Pontibacter liquoris: one gene and its partner. Each later gene encodes a partner of the first gene's protein in a complex. Links are inferred from orthologs where the notes say so. Each region holds a gene or a part of one and is shown on either strand. Other genes may lie near its edges. The genes, in order: hslV and hslU.

Evidence for each region.
Region 2: the proteins of hslV (region 1) and hslU are in contact, whole or in part, in a solved structure (PDB 1G4A), measured with the Escherichia coli proteins. The link is inferred for Pontibacter liquoris from one-to-one orthologs.

What each region holds. Positions count from the first base shown.
Region 1 is NZ_JALEBG010000001.1:1,878,889-1,885,280, reverse strand. Bases 1,581-4,385 are described here. They hold hslV (ATP-dependent protease subunit HslV), read right to left. Parts: upstream 3,352-4,385; coding sequence 2,809-3,351; downstream 1,581-2,808. Other genes in these bases: LWL52_RS07805 (glycoside hydrolase family 5 protein), read left to right, coding at 3,663-4,385; LWL52_RS07815 (deoxyhypusine synthase family protein), read right to left, coding at 1,665-2,636. Also shown: ribosomal protection-like ABC-F family protein, read right to left, coding at 1-631; LWL52_RS07820 (2'-5' RNA ligase family protein), read left to right, coding at 968-1,519; more of LWL52_RS07805, read left to right, coding at 4,386-4,625; LWL52_RS07800 (pyruvate dehydrogenase complex dihydrolipoamide acetyltransferase), read right to left, coding at 4,705-6,392. UniProt on the Escherichia coli protein: Protease subunit of a proteasome-like degradation complex believed to be a general protein degrading machinery. The complex has been shown to be involved in the specific degradation of heat shock induced transcription factors such as RpoH and SulA.
Region 2 is NZ_JALEBG010000003.1:255,370-261,897, forward strand. What follows is about bases 1,881-4,821. They hold hslU (ATP-dependent protease ATPase subunit HslU), read right to left. Parts: upstream 4,078-4,821; coding sequence 2,683-4,077; downstream 1,881-2,682. Other genes in these bases: LWL52_RS18105 (SDR family NAD(P)-dependent oxidoreductase), read right to left, coding at 1,881-2,343; porQ (type IX secretion system protein PorQ), read right to left, coding at 4,485-4,821. In the rest of the region: acs (acetate--CoA ligase), read right to left, coding at 1-894; more of LWL52_RS18105, read right to left, coding at 1,615-1,880; more of porQ, read right to left, coding at 4,822-5,546; lon (endopeptidase La), read right to left, coding at 5,741-6,528. UniProt on the Escherichia coli protein: ATPase subunit of a proteasome-like degradation complex; this subunit has chaperone activity. The binding of ATP and its subsequent hydrolysis by HslU are essential for unfolding of protein substrates subsequently hydrolyzed by HslV.

The DNA of each region.
Region 1 (6,392 bases):
CGATCACCACAGCCCCTTCAAAACGCTCCAGGTATGATTCAAGCCACTTAATAGAAGGCAGGTCCAGGTGGTTGGTTGGCTCATCGAGCAACAGCAGCGAAGGTTGCTGCAAGAGGATCTTGGCCAGCATTACGCGCATGCGCCAGCCACCCGAGAAAGAAGCCAGGGGTTGCTGCAGCTCCTCGGTGCTGAAGCCAAGGCCTTCCAGTATGGCTTCGGCATTGGCTTGCATGGTATAGCCACCCAGCGCCTCGAAGCGTTCCTGCAGGTTAGCCAGCCGGTCTACCAGGTCATCATGGAAATTATTTTCGAATTCTACTAGCACCTTATCAATCTGGTGCTGCAGCTGCAGCGCCTCGTCAAAGGCCTGCATGGCTACCGACAGTATACTTTCATGGGTTTCATAACTGAGCAGATCCTGGTTCAGAAAACCGATGGTAGTTTCTTTGCTCATCTGGATACTGCCTCCATCCGGTTTGTACTCGCCCACAATAATGCGCAGCAGCGTAGATTTGCCCGTTCCGTTCAGGCCGATCAAACCGATCTTGTCTTTAGGCTTGATGTGGAGGTTGGCATCCTCGTACATGGGGCGACTACCGAAATGGAAACTGAGGTTGTTTATGGAAATCATGTAATACTGTTCTTAATTCGAGGGGTAAAGGTACTTAATTTTATGGCAGCTATAAAGTATACGCGCAACACTAACACACCCAAGTCGCAGGCAATTCAATTTAAATCCGGAAATCCGAAGTTGGTTTGTTTTAAAGTATGCGGCCATGCGTTCTAGGACAATAGCTTGTGGGCTAAACCGATGGAGCCTGTTGGAGCCAGTATAGGAGCTGGTATACCCGGCTCAAACAAGTATAGCAAAGGTAAAGCAAGTGAACCAATGCCTGCTAAACTCGTTTCATAGCAAACGTATACTACTTCAGGCATCCGCTATTAAATCACTCTCACTACATTTTTTATGATTGCGATCACTTCGCTTTTAGATGAGGATCATTCCGAACGGGTATTGGAATTAACCGGACACCTGGAAAAGAAATTTGGCTTAACAGGCGTGAAGATGACGCCGTATGCCCACCTGACGCTTCTCACGGCCGAGGTCCCCGATATGGAGGAGCTGAAGCATTACCTGGACCAGGTAAGCCTGGAAACACCTTCTATTACTGTTCGGACCACCGGCCTTGGCGTATTTCCGGGGCAGAGTCCGGTGGTTTATATTCCTGTGCTGCGCACCCCTCCTATTAACCAGCTGCATGCCCGCTTGCACCGTGAAATATCAGAAATGAGCAGCGAGATGGGTTTATACTACAATCCTAATCTCTGGCTTCCTCACATTTCACTAGCCCTTGGCGATACTACCCCTGAAATGCTCGGCCCTGTTCTGTCGTTCCTGTGCCAGTTTAACTTTAACTGGGAGATCAAGATTGAGAACCTCACCATCCTGCAGAAATGCGGCGAATATTTTTTGAAGGAAGAAGAATTTCGGTTTGGCCGGCGCGAATTTATCGCCTAAAGGAGCGCACTACAAGTATATGACTGCCTGATGTGCTAACTGTTGTGGCTAACAGTTTTAAAACAAATTAGCACAAGCTCGTACTAAAAACACAAAAGCCTGGAAAGTATACTTCCCAGGCTTTTATAGTATAAACTATTCCGGATTACATATCCAGGATGATAGCGAAAATAAGCGGCGCCACAATAGTAGCATCCGACTCGATTACGAACTTAGGCGTATCCTTGCCCAGCTTACCCCAGGTGATCTTTTCGTTTGGCACAGCGCCGGAGTAAGAACCATAGCTGGTCGTTGAATCAGATATCTGGCAGAAATAACCCCAAAGCGGCACGCTGGTGCGTTGCAGATCCTGGTGCAGCATTGGCACCACGCAGATCGGGAAGTCGCCGGCAATACCGCCACCGATCTGGAAGAAACCGATCTTTGATTCGTCCGTCGCGTTGTTGGTATAAAAATCGGCCAGCTCGATCATGTACTGGATACCGGTTTTCATGGTATGCACATTCTTGATATCGCCGCTGATCACGTGGCCGGAGTAGATGTTACCCAGCGTAGAATCTTCCCAACCCGGTACAAAGATCGGCAAGTTCTTTTTAGCCGCTTCCAGCATCCAGCTGTTCTTCGGGTCGATCTGGTAGTACTGCTCCAGTTCGCCGCTCAGCAGGATCTGGTAGAAGAACTCGTGCGGGAAGTAAGCTTTTCCCTCTGCATCGGCCTTTTCCCAGAATTTTAGCACGGTGTGCTCAATGCGACGCATGGCCTCTTCTTCCGGAATACAGGTATCAGTTACACGGTTCATGTGGCGGTTCAGCAAATCTTCCTCGTCCTGCGGAGTCAGGTCGCGGTAGTGCGGAATGCGCTCATAAAAATCGTGGGCCACCAGGTTAAAGATATCCTCTTCCAGGTTAGCACCGGTACAGGTAATGGCCTGCACTTTGTCCTGGCGGATCATCTCGGCAAGTATAATGCCCAGCTCTGCCGTAGACATAGCGCCGGCCAGTGTGATCATCATTTTACCACCTTCGTTCAGGTGCGTTTTGTATCCTTCGGCAGCATCTATCAAAGCGGCTGCGTTAAAGTGCTTGTAGTGTTTCTTTAAAAAATTTGTTACTTCCATATTCATTAGCTTAAAGCAACCGCTACAGGGTTACATGGGTCCGCAAAGGTAAGATATATTTTCTTATTCAATGTTCGTTATTCGTTAATTGCCGCTATAAGGTTGAGCATGAAGACGAACCCGATCCCGGGCCCCTACCCATTCTAACCTTTTAACTCATTAACTTTTTTGCTTATTTGGCTGGCTTCTCAATGATGAGGTTATGGTTGGTATAGATGCAGATGTCGGCGGCAATGTTGAGGGCTTCGCGCACCATTTCCTCGGCCGATAAATGCGGCGCGTGTTTCTTGAGTGCCAGTGCGGCGGCATGGGCATACATACTTCCTGAACCAATGGCCGCGATCTGGTTATCGGGCTCCAGCACATCGCCTGTGCCAGAGATAATGAGCAGTTCCTCTTTATTGGCAACCACCATCATGGCTTCCAGCTTGCGCAGGTACTGGTCTTTGCGCCAATCCTTGGCCAGCTCAATGGCGGCGCGCTTCATGTTGCTCTGGTAGGCATTCAGCTTTTCTTCGAAACGCTCCAGCAATGTAAACGCGTCGGCAGTGGAGCCGGCAAAACCTGTCACTATTTTGCCATCCAGCAGCTTCCGGATCTTTTTAACGTTGCTCTTGGCAATGTGCTTGTCCATGGTGGCCTGCCCATCAGCACCAAGCGCTACTTCACCGTTGTGGTAAATGCCGCAAACGGTGGTTGATCTTATTTTGGTCATGTGTGTCTTTTTACTCAGGTGAATACAGCTATACGTTATACTTGCTGTCTTGTAAGTCAAGCTATCTCAAACAAAAAGCCAAAGCCGCCTGATGTGCCAAATTGTCCATACGCCGGCCTTTGCCCTGCTGCCAGCAATCTGCCTAAGGATGCTAGTATTTGTTTTATAAAAGCACGGGCAAGTATAACCAGCAACGCTTCAGAAGCTCGCTTTCGTGCTATACTTCATGGTACTACAATTTTATTCATGCCAAATATAAATATGCTAGTTAGAATATATAAATTAATGCTTTGGTACTGAAGAAGAAACATATGAAAGGAAAACTACTGGTAGCCGCTTTGCTCCTTTTGTGGAGCACCACGGCAGCGACGGCACATTCCGTGAAGAATCACGGCAAGCTGTCGGTTACGGGTACGCAACTGACGGATGAAAAAGGGAATGCTGTGGTGTTGCGGGGCATGAGCTATGGCTGGCATAATTTCTGGCCACGTTTTTATAACTCCGCATCGGTGAAATGGCTGCGCAACGACTGGAATGTGTCGGTGGTACGGGCGGCCATGGGCATAGAACCCAAAAACGGCTACCTGGAAAAACCCGACTGGTCGAAAGAGAAAATCAAAGCGGTTGTAGAAGGCGCCATTCAAAACGATGTATATGTGATCATCGACTGGCACAGCCACAACATCAACCTGAAAGAAGCCAAGACTTTTTTTACAGAGATGGCCCAAACGTATGGCGATAAACCGAACGTCATTTACGAGATCTTCAACGAGCCGGACCAGGAAAGCTGGGACGAAGTGAAGGCTTATTCCGAACAAATAATTGCCGTCATCAGAGCCATAGACCCCGACAATGTGATCCTGGTGGGCTCCCCGCACTGGGATCAGGACATTCACCTGGTGGCTGATGCGCCGCTTACTGGCTTTGATAACCTGATGTATACCGTGCATTTTTATGCCGCCACCCACAAACAAGCGCTCCGCGACCGGTGCAATTACGCGCTAGGCAAAGGCATTCCGATCTTTATTTCGGAATCAGCCGGTATGGAAGCCTCCGGCGATGGGCCCATCAATATGGAGGAATGGACAAAATGGCTAGACTGGGCCGAAAAGAACAAGATCAGCTGGATCACCTGGTCGGTGTCAGATAAAGATGAAACCTGTTCGGTACTGTTGCCCACGGCCCGCGATACAGGCCGCTGGAAAGAAAAAGACATGAAAGAAGCCGGAATCAAAAGTCGGGCGCTCATCCGCAAGTATACTTCCGGTAAGTAATGGAATGCACCCTGGTTTAAACAAAAAGCCCTTCCATTTCCGGAAGGGCTTTTTGTTTACTTATACTTTGCCAGCAGGATTACACCAGGATGCGCACCGGGTTTTCCAGCAGGTTCTTAAACGTTTGCAGGAAGGCAGAGCCGACAGCGCCGTCTACCACGCGGTGGTCGCAGGACAAGGTCACTTTCATAACGTTGCCTATGCGGATCTCCCCGTTACGCACAACCGGCGTTTGCTTGATGCCTCCCACTGCCATGATGCAGGCATCCGGCGGGTTGATGATGGCGGTAAACTCTTCGATGCCGAACATGCCCAGATTCGAGATGGTAAAGGTGTTTCCTTCCCAGTCAGAGGGCTGTAGTTTCTTGCTCTTGGCTTTGCCACCCAGGTCTTTCACCTCGGCTGCAATGGCAGAAAGCGACTTGTAGTCGGCATTGCGTACCACCGGTACCAGCAAACCTTCTTCTACCGCTACGGCCACGCCAATATTTATCTGCTTGTTATAACGGATCTTATCGCCCAGCCACGAGGAGTTCACCGCCGGGTGCTGGCGCAGGGCAGCTGCCGCCGCTTTGATCACCAGGTCATTGAACGATACTTTCACCGGCGATACTTCATTTATACTTACACGCGCCTCCATGGCCTTGTCCATGTCAATTTCCATGGTCAGGTAGAAGTGCGGAGCAGAGAATTTGCTTTCGGCCAGACGGCGGGCAATTACCTTGCGCATCTGCGAAACAGCAACTTCCTCGTAAGAGTCGGCCGGAATGCCGGTGGCTACTGCCGGAGCGGCCTGCGGTGCAGCTGCTTTTGCGGCCTGCTGTGGTGCAGCTGCTGGCGTAAAGTTCTCCACGTCGCGCAGCACAATGCGGCCACCTTCGCCGGATCCTTTTATCTGGGTAAGGGCAAGGCCCTTTTCTTTTGCTACTTTTTTGGCCAGTGGCGAGGCTTTGATACGGCCGTTTTCTGCCCCTGCGCCCTGGGAGGTCTGCTCCTGTGCTTCAGGGCCTGGAACCTGCTCTGTCTCCACTTTTTCTGAAGTCACAGCATCTACGCCGGCTGCAATGCCAGCTTCTGTTTTGGCTTCATCCTGGCGGGATTCTTTGTTAGCGGAGCCAGCACCCAGCAAAGCCTGGTAATCTGCGCCCTTCTCGCCGATAACGGCAATAACGGCATCCACGGCTACTGAGTCACCTTCTTTCACACCTGTATAGAGCAGAGTGCCGTCTTCGTAGGCTTCCAGTTCCATGGTCGCCTTGTCGGTTTCCACTTCTGCCAGCACATCCCCTGACGTTACTTTGTCGCCTACTTTCTTCAGCCACGACACCAGTACGCCTTCCGTCATGGTATCGCTCATCTTCGGCATGCGGATCACAGAGGCTTTGATGTTGCTGGTATCAACGGCTGCTACTGCCGGTGCTGCTTCTTTTGCCGGAGCAGGCGCAGCTTCTTCTTTCTTCGGTTCCGGAACCTTCTCCTCGGCCTTGGCAGCGGGAGCTGCGGCATCCGATCCCCCACTCAGCAGTGCGGAGATGTCCTCTCCTTCTTTGCCAATGATGGCAATCACAGCGTCGACTGGTACACTATCGCCCTTCTTGGGACCAATGTGTAAAAGGGTACCATCGTTGTAAGACTCCAGTTCCATGGTGGCTTTATCGGTCTCTACTTCAGCCAGTACATCACCAGCATTAACCTTATCACCAACGTTTTTGAGCCAAGATGCTATCACCCCTTCCGTCATTGTGTCGCTCATCTTGGGCATTCGTA
Region 2 (6,528 bases), on another replicon or contig:
ATGGCCCGTGATCCAGCCGATATCGGCGGTGCACCAGTATACATCACTTTCCTGGTACTGAAACACGTTGCTAAAGGTATACTGGGCATATACCATATAGCCGCCGCAGGTATGCACCACGCCTTTCGGTTTGCCCGTGGAGCCGGAGGTATAAAGTATAAACAGCATGTCTTCGGCGTCCATTTCTTCGGCAGGGCAGTCTTTGCTCACGTCCTTTGTTTCGTCGTGGTACCACACATCACGGCCCTCTACCATGTTCACGGCCCAGCCCAGGCGCTCTACCACAATCACTTTCTCTACGGTCGGGCAGGTTTCCAGCGCCTCATCCACCACCCGCTTTACCGGTATCTGCTTGGAGCCGCGGTTCAGGCCATCCGAGGTCAACACCATCTTCGCGCCGGCATCGTTGATCCTGTCGGCCATACTTACGGCCGAGAAACCGGCAAAAATAACCGAGTGAATCGCGCCGATGCGGGCACAGGCCAGTACAGCAAACGCCAGCTCGGGTATCATGGGCATGTAAATGCACACGCGGTCGCCTTTGCGGATGCCGTTCTTCTTCAGCACGTTGGCAAACTGGCACACACGCTCATGCAGCTCTTTGTAGGTAAAGCGCACATAGCGCTCTTTCGGGTCGTTGGGTTCCCAGATCAAAGCCAGCTTATTGCCGCGGGTTTTCAGGTGGCGGTCCAGGCAGTTTTCAGTGATGTTGAGCTTGCCCCCGATAAACCATTTCACATCGGGCTCCTCAAAATTCCACTCCAGCACTTTGTCCCACTTTTTGCGCCAGGTAAAGGTTTCGGCAATGTTGGCCCAAAAGCCTTCCGGGTCCTGCACACTGTGGTTGTAAGCTGATTTGTATTCTTCAAATGTTTTGATCTGGGTATTTTCCATGGTTTTGAGTAATGGTAAGGAAAGTATAAGATGCGCTTTAGATAAGGCGTTTAAAAGCCCTATAAGTTTAGGATAAAAACCGAAAAGCGCAATAGCACGGCAGATAAACTGTGTTTTAACGGGGTGATGAACTGAGTGAAGTATAAATCGACATAGGTAAACGCCCCCTTTGACTCCCAGGAAAAAGGGCTGTTCAGTGCTACTTTTTGCCATCCTGTAAATCACAGATCCCGCATTTGTTGCGAGGAATCTTGTAGGCAAGTAGCAACGGCATAGACTCCCAGGGACAGGGTCCCTCTCTTTCCAGCAGGTTTCTTTGCAGAATAACAGAGTTTTGTAAGCTTAATTTGTCAAGACTTAACGGCCTTACCTCGCAGGGTGAGGAATAATCAAAAGGGATTTGCAGAATAAGTATAGGGCGCTGCGAGCCCGTGAAGTCAGAGAGACTCCACATTATAAAAAGGCACAAGTTCGAAAAGTTGCGCCAGCCGTCTGCAAAATGAATTTCCTCTCCCTAAAGGCAAGGCTGTTAAGTACTAAAAGGATAAGCACAAAAAGCACTGTCATTCTGTTAAGAATCTTGGAAGAAAAAGAGGGCCCCTACCCCCGGAGGTTAAGCTTTGCGGCTTGCCCACAAGATCCTTTCAGGATGACAAAAAAGTAGAACTTAACGGCCTTACCTCCCCCTAGGGATTGGAGGTGGGTTAGCAACTTTATACTTTACATGTTCCGTACCGATACCAGCACATCGTTATACTTGCTGGTGTGATGCAGGAAGTGCACGATCTTGCGCCCGACTTCTTTAGGCGAGGCCAGCTCGTTATGGGCTTTGTAGTTGCGGAATTTTTCTACAGTGCTGAATTTTGCCGCATCACTTTCCCGGATATTCTCCTGCATCTGCGTGTCTACCACGCCCGGCGACAGCGCGTATACTTTCACGCCCGAACCGCGTTTGTCCTGCTCCAACTGCACGGTTTGCGAAAGCATGTCGAGGGCCGCTTTGGAAGCGCAGTAGCTGGCCCAGCCATCGATCGGGTGCTGCCCGGCACCGGAGCTCACATTCACAATCACTTTTTCAGCCGGATGCTCCCGGTATACCTGCAGAAAGGTGTTCATCAGCATGGCCGGCACCACCACGTTTACATCAAACACAAATTCAAAGCGCTCATTGGGCATGTCCTCGCCCACATACCCGATATCGCCCAGCACACCCGCATTGTTGATCAGCACCAGCTTTTCAGCATCCGGATAAGGCACGAACACTTTCTGCAGGTTGTGCTCTACAGCCGGTACATCCGACAGGTCGAGGGGCTGGTGGCGGTAGTTGGGGTGTTCGATGCTGCTGGTCCGTGACACGCCTACCACATGGTTGCGATCGTCTTTCAGGAGTTCTTCTGCAATGGCCTTGCCTATGCCTTTGCTGGCGCCGGTGATGATGTAGAGATTCATGGGAGTTAGAGAGTTTAGAAGTTAGAAAGTTAAAGCGTTAAAAAGTCAAAGCTCTCATCCTAAGTTACGGATACGAATTGAGTTGAGGTTATACCTATACTTTGTGAAGAGGTTTTGCCAACGAAAAAAGCTGGTGCCTCTGCCATCACAGAAACACCAGCTCTTAAAGTATAGCTGCAAGTATAAGCCAATTCACGCGCGTCCGGAGACTCGCCTGGCTAAAGGCACCAGTTAATACCCGCGCCAGTTCTTTAGCAAGCCTGTGCACGATTGGACAGGTCGCGACTAGTCCCTACAAAAACTGCAACTCTTTAACTTTCTAACCTTCTAACTTTCTAACTACAGAATATACTGGCTCAGGTCGCGGTTTTTCACCATGCCGGAAAGTTTTTCCTGCACCATGGCGCGGTCTACCAGGATGTGAGCGTTGGCTCCTATTTTGTCCGGCACATCAAAGAGGATGTCGTTGAGCAGGCGGCTCATCACCGTGTGCAGGCGGCGGGCGCCAATGTTCTCCACTTCGGCGTTTACCTCAAATGCAATGGAAGCTATTTCGTCCAGCGCCTCGTCGTGAAAGGCCAGCTCCACCCCTTCTGCCGCCAACAAGGCCACGTATTGCTTGGTCAGGGCGTTTTTCGGAAACTTCAGGATCTGGTAAAAATCGTCTTTGGTCAGGCTGTCCAGCTCCACACGGATCGGGAAACGTCCCTGCAGCTCGGGAATCAGGTCAGAGGGCTTGGCCACGTGGAACGCGCCGGCCGCAATAAACAGAATATGGTCGGTGTTGATCACGCCATACTTGGTATTCACGGCAGAGCCTTCTACAATCGGCAACAGGTCGCGCTGCACGCCTTCGCGGCTCACATCGGGGCCGCCGCCGCCTTTTTTGCTGGAGCTGGCTACTTTATCGATCTCGTCAATGAAGATCACACCGGAGTTTTCGGCCTTAAAGATCGCTTCTTCTTTCACCTCGTCCATATCAATGAGCTTGGAAGCTTCTTCTTCCAGCAGGATCTTGCGGGCTTCGGCAATGGTTACTTTACGCTTCTTGGTCTTTTTAGGCATCATGCCGCTGATCATCTCCTGGATGTTCATCATCGAGGCCTCGTCCATTCCGGGGCCCATCACGCCCATACCGGGCATAGCGCTCTGCTGGATCCGGATCTCGATCTTACGGTCTTCCAGTTCGCCGTTGCGGATCTTTATCCGGAATTTCTCGCGGGTGCGCTCGTTCAGTTCGTAATCATTATCGGGCATGGCGTGCGGATCAGAACTGATGGAAACAGGCGAGGCATTGCGGCCCTGGATGGGCGGAATGAGCGCATCCAGGATGATGTCTTCCACCAGCTCGGCAGCTTTCTGTTTCACATCTTCTTTCTTGCGCGTCTTCACCATGTTCACCGACTGCTCTACCAGGTCGCGCACCATACTTTCCACGTCGCGGCCCACGTAGCCTACTTCGGTAAACTTAGAGGCTTCAACTTTGGTAAACGGCGCATCAGCGATCTTGGCCAGGCGGCGGGCAATCTCGGTTTTACCTACCCCCGTTGCCCCGATCATCAGGATGTTGTTGGGCACGATTTCGCGCTGAATGCTTTCATCCGCATTCATGCGGCGCCAGCGGTTGCGCAGCGCAATGGCTACGTTGCGTTTGGCGTCTTTTTGCCCGATGATGTATTTGTCCAGCTCCGCTACGATCTGAACTGGTGTTAAGGATGCGATATTTTCTAACATGGTAATTTCCTTTGTTTAAAATCAGGTCTTGATGCGACCCAATTATCGTCACAGTAAGATATTATAAGTAACTCCTTATGTATAGGAGTTATTACGTGAATTAACTTTTTATGCTCTTTGTTAGCTTTCGCCTCGCCGGCTAGGCCTTCCTTTTCTCCTTGATGGGGGTAGGGCCCTCTATAAAGAGAAAAGGAAGCAAAAGAATCAAGACGATTTGTCTAAAGGGGGCCCCTACCCCCACTCGCTGAACGCTCAAATAAAAAATCGTCAAAAGCGCACCTGGCTGCTGTACTTGTTGCATAGCCAATAAATTGAAGGTGCAATACATGTATACTTACACCTTTGAAGCCATGAAGTATAAATTGACCTGCTCCCAAGTATAAAGTCTTGTGTCTAATGTCTTGATACTAACGTCTTGATACTTGTGTCTTTTTCTTCCTTTTCAAAAACGTACGGGTGTTGGTGCTCACGGTAATGTAGTGGGTTGCGCCGGACGGGTGGAAAAAAGCGCTGCTGTAGTTGAGCTCAAAGGCCCGCACGCGCAGCATAGCACCTGCCGAAAAACCTGCCCCGCCCGACCGGGTATCGAGCCGCAGCTCTTTGCGGCGCAGGTGGTTGTAGCCGGCGCGCAGCTGAAAATTCTTGCTGAACACAAACTCGGCTCCGGCCACAAAATGGCGCGCAATCTTATCTCCCAGCTTTTTCTCTTCCTTCACTTCGTTGCCATGCTCATCCAGCTGCCCTTTTGCGTTCGGGTCCAGGTACACGATGTCGAATTCGTATAGTCGGTGCGCGGTAAGCGAGAGCCGCACGGGCATGTGCTCGGGTTTGTAGCTCAGGCCCATCTGCGCATCAAAGGGCATCGGCTGCCGCTCGCCATCATCATAGGGTTTTACCTGGTAGCCGATATTTTTAAACGCCAGCCCTACCCTAAATTCTTTCTCCGGATGCTTAAACGCCACGCCTGCATCGGCCAGCATTCCCACCGCTTTGTTTCCCGCTATACTTGATACAGCCATTTTTGCCGTAGCTCCTATCGTGAAAGCGTCCATTTGCCGGGCATGCGTGATCGCTAACGTGTAATCATTTGCCCGGAAGCTGCCTTCTGCTGCCCCGGTGGCGTCGCGCTGCACAAAATCGCCGTAGTTGAGGTAGTTTATACTTGCTGCCCAGCGGCCATGCTGCTTCGTCTTAAACGCATACGCCAGGTTGCTCTGCCTGATATCGGCCAGGTAGCCCACATACCCCAGGCTCAACTGGTTGTCCATCTCCTCGTTCAGCAAAGCCGGGTTAGCACCCACCATACTTACATCGTGCGCGCCGGCGCTTACATTCACCCCGCCAAGGGCAGCTTGTTTGGCACTAACCGGCAACTCCAGAAACGGAAAACCACGCTGCCCGCCTACCTGCGCATGTGCTGTGAGCGCGAGCCCCAGCAGTGAGCAAAGTATAAGGGCGGCCTTGTACATGGGTTTTTAAATTTTGAATAACTGACTTTTGAATACCTGAATATTTTAAGTCCTATCATCTTGAAAAGATCCTGGAGGCAACATGAGCAGCTGATGCATCTTGCCACTAGGATCCTTTCAGGATGACAGTGGGGAAAGGGCAAGTATAAATTCGCTCAATCACTTGTTCAGAATTCAGTTATTCAGAATTCAGCTTACTCCACCACAGCCTTTGCTTCTTCCGTTACCGTTAGCTTCAGCGGATTTTTCACTTTTTCCTTCAGCAGCGCAATTTTCACTACTTCATCCACACGGTCTACATAATGGATGTGGAGGCCTTTGATGTACTGCTCGGGAATCTCGTTGATGTCCTTCCTGTTTTTCTGGCAAAGGATAATGTCCGTAATGCCTGCGCGCTTGGCTGCCAGTATCTTCTCTTTGATGCCGCCTACCGGTAGCACTTTGCCGCGCAGCGTGATCTCGCCGGTCATAGCCAGGCGCGATTTTACTTTGCGTTGCGTAAACACCGACGCAATCGAGGTAAAAATAGCGATACCGGCCGATGGCCCATCCTTCGGCACTGCTCCTTCCGGGAAGTGAATGTGCAGGTCATACTGGTCAAACAAACGGTAGTCGATGTCCAGCAGGTCGGCATGCGCTTTTAAGTAGGAGATGGCCGTCATGGCCGATTCCTTCATCACGTCGCCCAGCTGCCCCGATAGGGTGAGTTTGCCTTTGCCTTTACTCAGCAACGATTCGATAAACAGGATGTCGCCGCCCACCGAGGTCCAGGCCAGGCCTGTTACCACGCCGGCCGTGTCGATGTCCTGGTATATTTCCTTATCAAATATCTCGGAGCCCAGGCGCTTGACCACATCCTCGGGTTTGATGGTGGTCGGGTATTTTTCGTCCATGGCCTTCAGCTTGGCCGTTTGGCGCACTAGCTGGCCAATTTTGCGCTCCAGGTTCCTAACGCCCGATTCGCGGGTATAATCTTCGATAA